3 regions of the Streptomyces sp. V2I9 genome follow, and region 3 is predicted to be linked to each of the others. Evidence: riboswitches for the same ligand, from Rfam matches in the RefSeq annotation. Region 3 holds a riboswitch; each other region holds the start of a gene.

Region 1 (3,931 bases), 3.0 Mb from region 3:
CGGAACGGCAGCACGGCCCGTGCTGCCGTCGTCGAGGCCGACCTCGACCTCGACCGTGGGGTTGCCGCGGGAGTCGAGGATTTCCCTGGCTACGACGACGTCGATGGACGGCACGAGGCATCTCCTTCTGGGATCTGACACTGGTTGTGCAGGGTCACTGTGGCCTTGCGACCCGAGCCTATCCGGCCCGGCCGCGTTGACCGGCCGACCGCCCGACTCCTGGGACGAAAAAGGACCCGAGGGTGCGCGTATCGGGGCGAAACTCTAGAAATCTACCGAGCGGTAACCACAAGAGGTGAACGCGGCCGCGCTCATCCGCTCTCCCGCTCCCACGAAGAACCCGGCCCGGCGCGCTGGGGGGACGAGCGCGCCGGGCCGGGAAGCCGTGCGAGGGAGGGAGCCGCCGGACGCCCTCCCTCCGGGGAGGAGAGACGGCGGTTACTTCAGGTGGAGCTGCTGACCGGGGAAGATCAGGTTCGCGTCCTTGACGATGTCGTCGTTGAGCTCGAAGAGCTTGCTCCAGCCGCCCTTGACGCCTTCCTTCTGAGCGATCTTGCTCAGGGTGTCGCCGGTCTTGACCTTGTACTCGCCGTCGCCCTTCTGGACCTTCTCGCCGGTCGGGGTCGTGACGGTCTTCTTGCTCTCGGCCTTCTTCTCGGCCTGCGGCGCGGAGCGCTGCTCGGAGCGCGTGGCGGGCTGCTCGGCCTCGCGCTCGGGCTGCGCCTGCTGGGACCGGCCGGAGCCGGTGTTGACGCCCGGGTCCACGCCGTCGTCGGTCAGACCGCCCGCGCCGGCACAGGCCCAGGCGCCCGGACCCTGCATGTCGAGGAGCTTCTCGGCGGTGGCGATCTGCTGGTCCTTGGAGGCCAGGTCGGCGCGCGCGGCGTACTGCGTACCGCCGGCGGCGGCCCAGCTGGACTGGGAGAACTGAAGGCCGCCGTAGTAGCCGTTGCCGGTGTTGATGGACCAGTTGCCGCCGGACTCGCACTGGGCGACGGCGTCCCAGGTCTCGACGGAGGCGGCGGAAGCGGTGGTCGCGCCCATCAGCGGGACGGCGACGGCCGCGCCGGTGACACCCGCGAGGGTGGCGATACGGACGGCCTTGGACGGGCGGCGGTGCTTGCCCTTGCTGTTCAGCAGCATGGAACGAATCTCCTCACCGACGCCTACGAGGTGAGCTGTCGGGTTCGGGCTGATGAGTTGCCCGGCCGTGCGTCCTTGCGCACGTCTTCACCCCTAGCCGGTTCCGTACGCCCCCGTCTTCTCGACGAGGCGTCCGGACCCGGCGGCTTACCTGGGTCCCCCGCTCCTGCCTACGGCGCTTGCGCGTCTGTTCCCTCCGGCCGCCGGCAGGATTCGGCGTGACGGTCGTCGGGGCCCGCGGTGCGAGCGGCTTAGACCGTAAACACAGCCAACCCCGACATTCAAGGACGGACATAGAGGACAATCGGCCCGAACTCGCCACCGAGACCCATCCGTTTCCGCAGGTCGGGGGCGATGCGCCCGGATCGGCCGGGCGAAATGCGTGAGTTGAAGCAAAGAGACCCATGTCTCACTTACACAAAAGTGGACATAGGTCTCTGAACTGCCCGCGCTTTCGGGGCATTTTCCCGCCGGGATCAGTGGCCGACGGGCTCTTCGGCACGCTCCGGGGCGGTCGGGTCGGCGTCCTGGTCGCCACCCTTGCCCGCGTCCCGGCCCAGACCCAGGTCCAGGTTCTGGCCGGGCAGGATCAGGTCCGGGTCGGAGCCCAGGACGTCCTTGTTGGCCTCGTACAGCCCGGTCCAGCCGCCGGGCAGCTCCTGCACGTCGGCGATGACCCAGAGGTTGTCACCGGCCCGCACCGTGTACGTGCCCGTCGCGCCGCCGTCCCGTGCGTCGCCCTCGCCACGCGAAGCGTGCCGGCCGGAACCGCGCGGGCCGTCCTCCTGGCCGGCCTCCTCGGGCGCGGGGGCGCCGCGGTGCTTGCCGCCCTCGCCCGCCGGGGCGTCGGGGGCGGTCGACGGGTCCGCGCCGGGGGCCGGCGGGACGGTGGGCGTCACCGGGGAGTCGGGGGCCTCGGCCCCCTTCTCCGCACCCCCCTTGCCCGCCTTGTCACCTTCCTCCCCCTTCGTTCCGGACCCGTCGGCTTCACCGGACGTGCCGGATTCATCCGCCGTGTCGCCGGCGCCCGCCTCATCGGCCGGATCGGTCGTGGGGTCGGCCGTCGGGTCGGGGGAAGGCGCGGTGCCGGGGTCGACGCCGGGCAGAACGCCGTCCGTGGCGAGGCCGGAGATCACCGCGCAGCTCGGCCACGCCCGGGGACCCCGGTCGGCCAGGACCTTCTCGGCGATGGAGATCTGCTGCGACCGGCTGGCGAGATCGGCGCGGGGTGCGAACTCCGTGCCGCCGTACGCCGACCAGGTCTCCTGCGAGAACTGCAGCCCGCCGTAGTAGCCGTTGCCGAGGTCGGCGCTCCACATGCCGCCGCTCTCGCACTCCGCCACCCGGTCCCAGGTGGCCGAGTCGGCCGCGTGCGCGCCGCTCGCACCGAGCAGCGGGATGGCGATGGCCGACCCCGTCACCCCCGCGGCGACGATGAGGGCGGGTGCCTGGCGAGGTCGGCGGTGTCTGCCGTTCGCGGAGCCCATGGGTATGCCTTCCGTGCGACTGACAAGCTGGGTGCCCGGACGCCGCGCGGCGGGATCGCGCCCTCCGCGCCCGGTGTCCGAGTGACGCGTGCGCAACGTGCGACCCACGCGTCGAACCGTGAACCTAGCGGGACCCGAACGTATGTCACAAGTCGATGCAGCGCAGATCACGTGAAAGTCACAGAGTTGACAGCGAGTCACCTTTCGCGGTCGGCTCGCCCGGTTCGAACGCGACCGGAAGGGTGCGCAGCCCCCGCATGATGAGCCCGCCGCGCCAGCGCAGATCGGCGGGATCGGCGGCGAGTCGCAGGTCGGGGAGGCGTCTCAGCAGCGTGGCGAGCGCGGTCCGCCCCTCCAGCCGGGCCAGCGGTGCGCCCAGGCAGTAGTGGATGCCGTGCCCGTACCCGAGGTGCTGATTGTCACGCCGCGCGAGGTCCAGGGTGTCCGGATCGTCGAACCGCTCCGGGTCGCGGTCGGCCGCCGCGAGCACCACCAGGACGGGGTCCCCGGCGGCGATCTCCTCGCCGCCCAGGGTCAGCGGTTCGGTGGCGTACCGCCAGGTCGCCATCTCCACCGGCCCGTCGTACCGCAGCAGTTCCTCGATCCCGGTGTCCAGCAGCTCGCTCTCCCCCGGCACCGGGGACGCCTCCAGGGACGCCTGGAGCCGCGACCGCTGTCCGGGGTGGCGCAACAGCGCGTACATCCCGTTGCCGATCAGGTTGACCGTCGTCTCGAACCCGGCGAACAGCAGGATGAACGCCATCGCGGCGGCTTCGTTCTCCGTGAGGTGCTCGCCGTGGTCGCTGGCCCGGATGAGCCCGGAGATCAGGTCGTCGCCGGGGTTCTCCCTTTTACGGTGGATGAGTTCGGCGAGATATCCGCGCATCTTCTTCACCGACCGGGCGACCCCGCCGCGCGGTCCGCCGCCGTGCCGGATCATCATGCCCGCCCAGTCCCGGAAGTCGTCCTGGTCCTCCTCCGGGACGCCGAGCAGGTCGCAGATGGCGTAGATGGGGAGCGGGAAGGCGAGATCGTGGATGAGGTCGGCCTTCCCCTCCTCGACGAACGCGTCGATGAGCCGGTCGGTCAGCTCCTGCACGCGGGGCGCGAACTCCGCGACCCGGCGCGGGGTGAACGCCTTGGACACGAGCCGGCGCAGCCGGGTGTGGTCCGGAGGGTCGATGTTGAGCAGATGCGTCATCAGCTCCGCCTTGCGCTCCCCCGGAATGCCCGTCTTCCCCTTGGCGTGCGGCGACTCGGCGTGGTGGGCCGGGTTCTTGGAGAGCCGTGTGTCGGCGAGG
Region 2 (3,931 bases), 1.3 Mb from region 3:
TGCTCCGCAGCAGCCCGTTCTGCCGGACGCCCGCCCGGTCGAGGGAGGAGGCGCGTTCCAGGTAGGCGTCGGGGTCGGAGGAGAGCGCCAGTTGCAGGGCCGGGGCGAGGGTGCCGGAGCGGTACTGCGCGGTGGCCAGCGATCCCAGGGCGTGCCGGGCGGTGTTGAGGCGGCCGGTGCGGCGGGCCGCCTCGTCGGCCAGGGCGTCCACGGCGCGGGTGGCGGCGTCCGCCTTCTCCTTCGCCCCGTTGTACCGCTCCGTGGCGACCTCGGCGTCGTGGTACAGCCGGTCCACCTTCGCCCGGACCTGGGAGGCGGTGGGGGCCGGTTCGGCGGGGGCCGCGCCCGCAGGCGTGACCGAGCCGGCGGTGGCGGCCCCGGCGAGCGCCAGGGTGGCGGCGGTGCGGGCAGCAGAGCCGGTGAGGGGGCGCTGCTTGGGTTTTCGATGGGCTGACCTGCGGTGCGCTGCCACGGGGGCGGCATCCTTCCTCTCGGCTGCCCGCCGGGGAGCGGCGGGTCCGGGAAGGACGCTAATCCCGGCGCAGGGAAAAGAGGTGCCATGACAGCTATTGCCCTGAAGTGACGTTTCGCCGCTCGCCGATGATCGCCGATGTGACCCCGTACCGGGTCAAGCCGGTCGATAGCGGAGGAAGTGCGCAAGGAAGGCTTGCCCCACTGCAAGGTAAAACTTTGGCCATGGCTAGGCTCCGGAGCCATGGACGTACTCATCAACGTTGTCGTCGCCCTCCACATCATCGGCATCGCCTCCCTGCTGGGCGGCTTCCTGACCCAGATGAAGGCCGTGGGCGCCGGGACCGCCCGGTTCACCCCCGCGATGCTCCACGGTGCGCTGACCATGCTGATCACCGGCATCGCCCTGGTCGGCCTCAACCAGGCCGACGACCAGGCCGTCAACAACGTCAAGATCGGCATCAAGCTGGCACTGCTGGTCGTGATCCTCGCCCTGGTCTACGTCAAGCGCGACGAGGAGAAGGTGGACAAGGGCGCGTTCATGGCGGTCGGCGGGCTGACCGTGGTCAACATCTTCCTCGCCACGGTCTGGACCTGAGACTCGCCACGGTCCGGACCTGAGACCGGACGCGGTCCGGACCTGAGACCGGACGCGACACGCCGGGGGCGGCCGGTCACGGACCGCCCCCGCCCCGGTGTCACGCGGGCCGCACGCTCCCGTAGATCGGCATGGAGTAGATCGACTCCTCGCGCACGTTCGCACCCGGCTTCGGAGCGTGGATCATCATCCCCTCGCCCTTGTAGATCCCGACGTGGCTGATGTCGTCGTAGAAGAAGACCAGGTCACCCGGTTGCAGATCGGCCGTGGCCACGCGGGTGCCGAACTCGACCTGGTCCCAGGTGGTCCGGGGCAGCGTCACCCCCGCCTCCCGCCAGGCCGCCTGCGTCAGCCCCGAGCAGTCGTACGACGACGGGCCGGTCGCCCCCCATACGTACGGCTTCCCGATCTGGGCGCGGGCGAAGGCCAGCACCTTCTCCGCCTTGGCGGCGTAGCCGCTGCCCGTGCCGGAACCGGAGCCGGTCCCCGTACCCGTGCCGCCGCCCGAGGTGCCGCCGGACTCCTCCGCGGCCTCCTCGCGGGCCTTCTCCTCGGCCGCGGCCCGCTCCTTCGCCTCGGCGGCCTGCCGGGCGGCCAGCCGCGCCGCCTTCTCCCTGGCCTCGGCCTCCTTCTTGCGCTCCAGCTCCGCCAGCCGCGCCTTCTCCTCGGCCGTCAGCCGGGACAGCAGGCCGCGCGCCTCAGTGAGCTTGCTCTGCACGGCCTTCTTGCTGGAGGCGAGCGTGGCCTGCGTCTCGGTGAGGGTCTCCAGGCTCTTCACCGCCTCCGCGCGCTTCTTCGCCGCCGACGCCTGCTGCGTACGGAACTCGCTCACGGCCTTCTGCTGCCGCTCCGTCGCCCGGTCCATCAGCCGGCTCTGGTCGAAGTACCCCTGCGGGTCGTCCGCCAGGAAGAACGTCGCCGTGGGCGCGATGCCGCCGCTGCGGTACTGGGCCGCCGCGTAGGACCCCAGCGCCCGGCGGGCCTCGTTGATCTTCTCGGTCCGCTTCGCCACGTCGGAGAGCAGCGCGTCGACCTTCTTCTGCTGCGTCCCGGAGGCGGCCTTGGCCCGGTTGTACTCCTGGGTCGCGGCACCCGCCTGCCGGTACAGGGCGTCGACCTTCTTCCGGACCTCCTCGATCGCGGGCTTCGGCTCGGCGGGGGCGGCCGTGGCGCTCTGCGTGGAGAGCAGCGTCACGGAGGCCAGCGCGGCCGTCGTCAGCCCGACGGCGGGGGTGGTGCGCACCTTCGTACGCGGCTTGCGATGCGATGCCAAGACCGGCATCTCCTTCCGTGGACCGCCTACCGGGTTAGCTGTCGGGTTCGGACGGAACGGAAGGCTGTCCTACGGTCCGCATGCGAGGGCACGGACCGATTCACCCCGGTTCTGCGTGTGGGTCCCCGGTTCCGGACGGCCGGGTCGGCAGAACGGATTCGGCAGAGGTGGCCGTCGGGCGCGGTTCGCCCCAGGGAGGTACGGATCACCTGAGCGAGCACGCTAGCCAAAGCGCCCCGCCGCTGGGAAGGACGATGAGCGATATGCCCGATACATTTTCGTGACCTGCCCGGAACGGAGGTCCCGCACCCCCTCCCACCGGGCACTCCCTCACGGAACGTGCGCGTCCGCTCTCCGTGCGTCCGGTCCCGGACGTCCGCTCGGCGGCTTCGGCGGAAGGTTGTCGGTGCGTCCGCCTAGACTCGGATGGCGATGAGCAGCCTCTTTGACGACAGTTTCCTGACCGGCCTCCAGCCCGCGGAGGACGGCCCCCCGCCGCCCCCCGAGGACCACGCGCCCGAAGCGGTGCCGGAGGGACTCTTCGAGGGCGTCCACGACGCGCCCCCGCCGCCGCGGGACGGCTATTACCGGGACGGCCACCCGCGCCCGGCGATCGACTCCGCCGCGCTGCTCGACGGGCTGAACACCGAGCAGCGCGCCGCCGTCGTGCACGCCGGGTCCCCGCTGCTCATCGTCGCCGGGGCCGGCTCCGGCAAGACCCGGGTGCTCACCCACCGCATCGCCCACCTGCTGGCCGAGCGCGGCACCCACCCCGGTCAGATCCTCGCCATCACCTTCACCAACAAGGCCGCCGGCGAGATGAAGGAGCGCGTCGAGCAGCTCGTCGGCCCGCGCGCCAACGCGATGTGGGTCATGACCTTCCACAGCGCGTGCGTCCGCATCCTGCGCCGCGAGTCGAAGAAGCTCGGCTTCACCTCATCGTTCTCGATCTACGACGCCGCCGACTCCAAGCGCCTGATGGCCCTGGTCTGCCGCGATCTGGACCTGGACCCCAAGCGCTACCCGCCGAAGTCCTTCACCGCCAAGGTCTCCAACCTCAAGAACGAGCTCATCGACGAGGAGACCTTCGCCGGGCAGGCGGCGGACGGTTTCGAGAAGACCCTCGCCCAGGCGTACGCGCTCTACCAGGCCCGCCTGCGCGAGGCGAACGCCCTGGACTTCGACGACATCATCATGACGACGGTCCACCTCCTCCAGGCGTTCCCGGACGTCGCGGAGCACTACCGCCGCCGCTTCCGCCACGTTCTCGTCGACGAGTACCAGGACACGAACCACGCCCAGTACACGCTGGTACGGGAGCTGGTCGGCCCGGCCGGGGAGCACGACGCCCCCGCCGAGCTGTGCGTGGTCGGTGACGCGGACCAGTCGATCTACGCCTTCCGGGGCGCGACCATCCGCAACATCCTCCAGTTCGAGGAGGACTACCCGAGCGCCACGACGATCCTGCTGGAGCAGAACTACCGCTCCACGCAGACGATCCTCTCCGCCGCCAACGCCGTCATCGAGCGCAACGAGAGCCGCCGCCCCAAGAACCTCTGGACCAACGCCGGCTCCGGCGCCCGCATCAC
Region 3 (3,931 bases):
GAGGTGGTCACCGCCGAGGTTCCGGCGCGCGCCCTGATGGCCGCCTACCGCCTGCCCCACGACGGCACCCGCGCCTGCGACGCCGCCGATCTGGCACTCACGGTGCTGGGCAGCGGCGAGTCCTCCCGGCTGCACAACCGCCTGGTCCGCCGTGACCGTACGGCGGTGGCGGCGGGCTTCGGACTGCTGCGGCTCGCCGGCGCCCCCTCGCTCGGCTGGCTGGACGTGAAGACGTCCGGCGGCGCGGAGGTGGCGCAGATCGAGGCCGCGGTCGACGAGGAGCTGGCCCGGTTCGCCGCCGAGGGGCCCACCCCCGAGGAAATGGAGCGGGCACAGGCGCAGTTGGAGCGCGAGTGGCTGGACCGGCTCGGCACCGTCGCCGGACGCGCCGACGAACTGTGCCGTTACGCCGTCCTGTTCGGCGACCCGCAGCTCGCCCTGACCGCGGTCGGGCGGGTCCTGGACGTCACCGCGGAGGAGGTGCGCGCGGCGGCCGAGGCGTCCCTGCGCCCCGACAACCGGGCGGTGCTGGTCTACGAGCCCATCGAGCCGGCCGGGGACGCCGACGGCGAGCAGGCCGACGAGGGCACCGAGGACGCGCACGAGGGGGCGGCCAAGTGAGCGACGCCGCCGTGACTGGAGTAGCCATGGAGTTCCACCCGCAGCCCACGCCCGGCACGGCCCGCCCCTGGGCCTTCCCGGAGCCCGAGCGCGGCGCGCTGCCCAACGGGCTGACCGTGCTGCGCTGCCACCGCCCCGGCCAGCAGGTCGTCGCGGTGGAGATCTTCCTGGACGCGCCCCTGGAGGCCGAGCCCGAGGGCCTGGACGGGGTGGCCACGATCATGTCGCGGGCGCTCTCCGAGGGCACCGACAAGCACAGCGCCGAGGAGTTCGCCGCCGAGCTGGAGCGCTGCGGCGCCACGCTCGACGCGCACGCGGACCACCCCGGTGTCCGGGTCTCCCTTGAGGTCCCGGCCTCCCGGCTGGCGAAGGCCCTCGGCCTGGTCGCCGAGGCGCTGCGGGCCCCGGCCTTCGCCGAGAGCGAGATCGAGCGCCTCGTCGGCAACCGGCTCGACGAGATCCCGCACGAGCGGGCCAACCCGTCCCGGCGCGCCGCCAAGCAGCTCTCCAAGGAGCTGTTCCCGGCCACGTCCCGGATGTCGCGGCCGCGGCTGGGCACCGAGGAGACGGTCCGGCGGATCGACGCGGCCGCCGTGCGCGCCTTCTTCGACGCGCACGTCCGCCCGTCCACCGCGACGGCCGTCATCGTCGGCGACCTCACCGGCATCGACCTGGACGCGCTGCTCGCGGACACCCTCGGAGACTGGTCGGGCAACGCCGGGCAGACCCGTCCGGTACCGCCGATCACCGCGGACGACACCGCCCGCGTGGTCATCGTGGACCGCCCCGGCGCGGTCCAGACCCAGTTGCTGATCGGCCGGATCGGCGCCGACCGGCACGAGCGCGTCTGGCCCGCCCAGGTGCTCGGCACCTACTGCCTGGGCGGCACCCTCACCTCCCGGCTGGACCGGGTGCTGCGCGAGGAGAAGGGCTACACCTACGGGGTGCGCGCCTTCGCCCAGGTGCTGCGCTCCTCCGGCCCCGACTCGGGTGGCGCCGCCATGCTCGCGATCAGCGGCTCGGTGGACACGGAGTCCACCGGACCGGCTCTGGACGACCTCTGGAAGGTCCTGCGGACCCTGGCCGCCGAGGGGCTGACCGACGCCGAGCGCGAGACGGCCGTGCAGAACCTGGTGGGCGTCGCCCCGCTGAAGTTCGAGACCGCCGCCTCCGTCGCGAGCACGCTGGCCGACCAGGTCGAGCAGCACCTCCCCGACGACTACCAGGCCCACCTCTACGCCCGGCTCGCCGAGACCGGCACCGTGGAGGCGACCGCCGCCGTGGTCAACGCGTTCCCGGTCGACCGCCTCGTCACCGTCCTCGTGGGGGACGCCGCGCAGATCGAGGAGCCCGTGAAGGCGCTCGGCATCGGTGAGGTGTCGGTCGTCTCCGGCTGACGCCTTCCTGCGGCGCACCGCTGCGCACAGGACCCCGACGGGAAACACTTCGTCGGGGTCCTGCTCTTTTGACCGTTTACGTAACTTCATCACCTTCCAGATAATGAGTGCCGGTATGTCCTGTGGGATGTGCGACAGAACCCCTCGTCCGTTTGGCGATGGGAAGTCGCGCCGCCTAGCGTCGGCTCGGCTGTCCGCCACCTTGTGCCGCGTCCGTGGCGCCGGGCAGTCATCGCCGAGTCCCCGTCAGGCGCGAGCCCGGGGAGCCGGGGACCCATCGCAGTCCCTGGGGTGAATCGGAGGTCCGTGCCGTGAACCGGCGCGGGAATCCGTAGGAGACCTTCCTGCTCCGAACCCGTCAGCTAACCCGGTAGGCGAGAAGGAAGGAAAGGATCAGCCTCTCCATGGCGTTCACCCGTGCCACCGGGAAGCACCGTGCCCCGAGCCGCCTCACGCGCCGGAGCGCCCAGGTCGCCGGCATCGCGGCCCTGGCCACCACCGGAGTCATCGGCTCGCTGTCCTCCCCGGCGCTCGCCGCGGACTCCGAGGCCGCCAAGTCCACCGGGGCCGGCCTCTCCCAGGCCCTCGACCTCGACGCCACACTCGCCGACCGGATCGACGCGCAGGCCGACGCCCAGAAGCGGCAGGCCGACGAGATCGCCCGCAAGAAGGCCGAGGCCGCCGCCAAGGCCAAGGCGAAGGCGGAGGCCGCACGCAAGGCCGAGGCCCGCGCCGAGGAGGTGCGCGAGGAGAAGGCCCGCGCCGCCCGCGCCGCCGAGCGTGCCCGGCTGAACGCCTTCCACCTCCCGGTCGCCGGCTCCCACGTCACCACCGGCTACAAGAGCGGCGGTTCGCTCTGGTCCTCCGGCAGCCACTCCGGCGTGGACTTCATGGCCGCCTCCGGCAGCTCGGTCGTCGCGGTCGGAGCCGGTACGGTCGTCGAGGCCGGCTGGGGCGGCGCGTACGGCAACAACATCGTGCTCCGGATGGCGGACGGCACGTACACCCAGTACGGCCACCTCTCCTCGATCGGCGTCTCCGTCGGCCAGAGCGTCTCCTCCGGCCAGCAGATCGGCCTCTCCGGTTCCACCGGCAACTCCACCGGCCCGCACCTGCACTTCGAGGCCCGCACCACACCCGACTACGGCTCCGACATGGACCCCGTCGGCTACCTGCGCTCCCACGGTCTGAACGTCTGACACACCTCCGCGCGATCCATCCGCGCGGCCCCGCCCGTAGGCCCCGGCGTCCGCCGGGGCCTACGGCAATTCCGGCCCGGGGGTATCCCCGAATTCCGGCCTGCCATCGGAAATTCCGGCGGATTGTCATAGAGTCGCGGAACAGACGTCGGGCGGCCGCGTTTCGCGGGGATCGAGGCGGAGGTTCGGATATGCGCATTCCCGCGCAGGCGGTATGCAGGGCCATGCGTGACGACATCGTCTCCGGAGTCCACGGGCCCGGCAGCCGCCTCACGGAGGAGCTGTTGGCCCGCCGCTACGGAGTCTCCCGCGTCCCGGTCCGCGAGGCTCTGCGCACGCTGGAGTCCGAGGGCTTCGTGGTCACCCGGCGGCACGCCGGCGCCTGTGTCGCCGAACCCACCGTCCAGGAGGCGGCCGACCTCCTGGAGATGCGCACGCTCCTGGAGCCGCTGAGCGCGGCCCGCGCCGCCCGGCGCCGTACCCAGGCCCACCTCAAGGTGTTGCGGGGCCTGGTCAGGCTGGGGCAGGAGCGCGCCCGCCGTGGTGAGGGGGAGGACCTGCGCGCCCTGGGCGGCTGGTTCCACGAGACTCTCGCCCAGGCGTCCGGCAGCCCCGGCCTCATCGCGCTGCTCACCCAGCTCCGGCACAAGATCGACTGGATGTACACGGTCGAGCAGCCCGCCCGCCCCGTCGAATCCTGGGCCGAGCGCGGGG

The links. A riboswitch is a leader RNA that binds a small molecule or an ion and turns the genes downstream of it on or off. The one in region 3 is predicted to bind cyclic di-AMP.
Positions count from the first base shown of each region.
Region 1: linked by a shared signal. The riboswitch ahead of QFZ71_RS11065 (transglycosylase family protein) and the one ahead of QFZ71_RS24225 (M23 family metallopeptidase) in region 3 are both predicted to bind cyclic di-AMP.
Region 2: linked by a shared signal. The riboswitch ahead of QFZ71_RS18875 (C40 family peptidase) and the one ahead of QFZ71_RS24225 (M23 family metallopeptidase) in region 3 are both predicted to bind cyclic di-AMP.

Region 1 is NZ_JAUSZJ010000002.1:2,541,686-2,545,616, forward strand. Features, by position in the region: gene eno (phosphopyruvate hydratase) at 1-114, opposite strand, end outside; gene QFZ71_RS11065 (transglycosylase family protein) at 439-1,143, opposite strand; cyclic di-AMP (ydaO/yuaA leader) riboswitch at 1,149-1,331, opposite strand; gene QFZ71_RS11070 (transglycosylase family protein) at 1,620-2,630, opposite strand; gene QFZ71_RS11075 (cytochrome P450) at 2,809-3,931, opposite strand, start outside.
Region 2 is NZ_JAUSZJ010000002.1:4,232,608-4,236,538, forward strand. Features, by position in the region: gene QFZ71_RS18865 (C40 family peptidase) at 1-472, opposite strand, end outside; gene QFZ71_RS18870 (hypothetical protein) at 716-1,069, shown strand; gene QFZ71_RS18875 (C40 family peptidase) at 1,170-2,351, opposite strand; cyclic di-AMP (ydaO/yuaA leader) riboswitch at 2,350-2,516, opposite strand; gene pcrA (DNA helicase PcrA) at 2,775-3,931, shown strand, end outside.
Region 3 is NZ_JAUSZJ010000002.1:5,521,856-5,525,786, forward strand. Features, by position in the region: gene QFZ71_RS24215 (pitrilysin family protein) at 1-621, shown strand, start outside; gene QFZ71_RS24220 (pitrilysin family protein) at 648-2,018, shown strand; cyclic di-AMP (ydaO/yuaA leader) riboswitch at 2,242-2,409, shown strand; gene QFZ71_RS24225 (M23 family metallopeptidase) at 2,423-3,217, shown strand; gene QFZ71_RS24230 (GntR family transcriptional regulator) at 3,409-3,931, shown strand, end outside.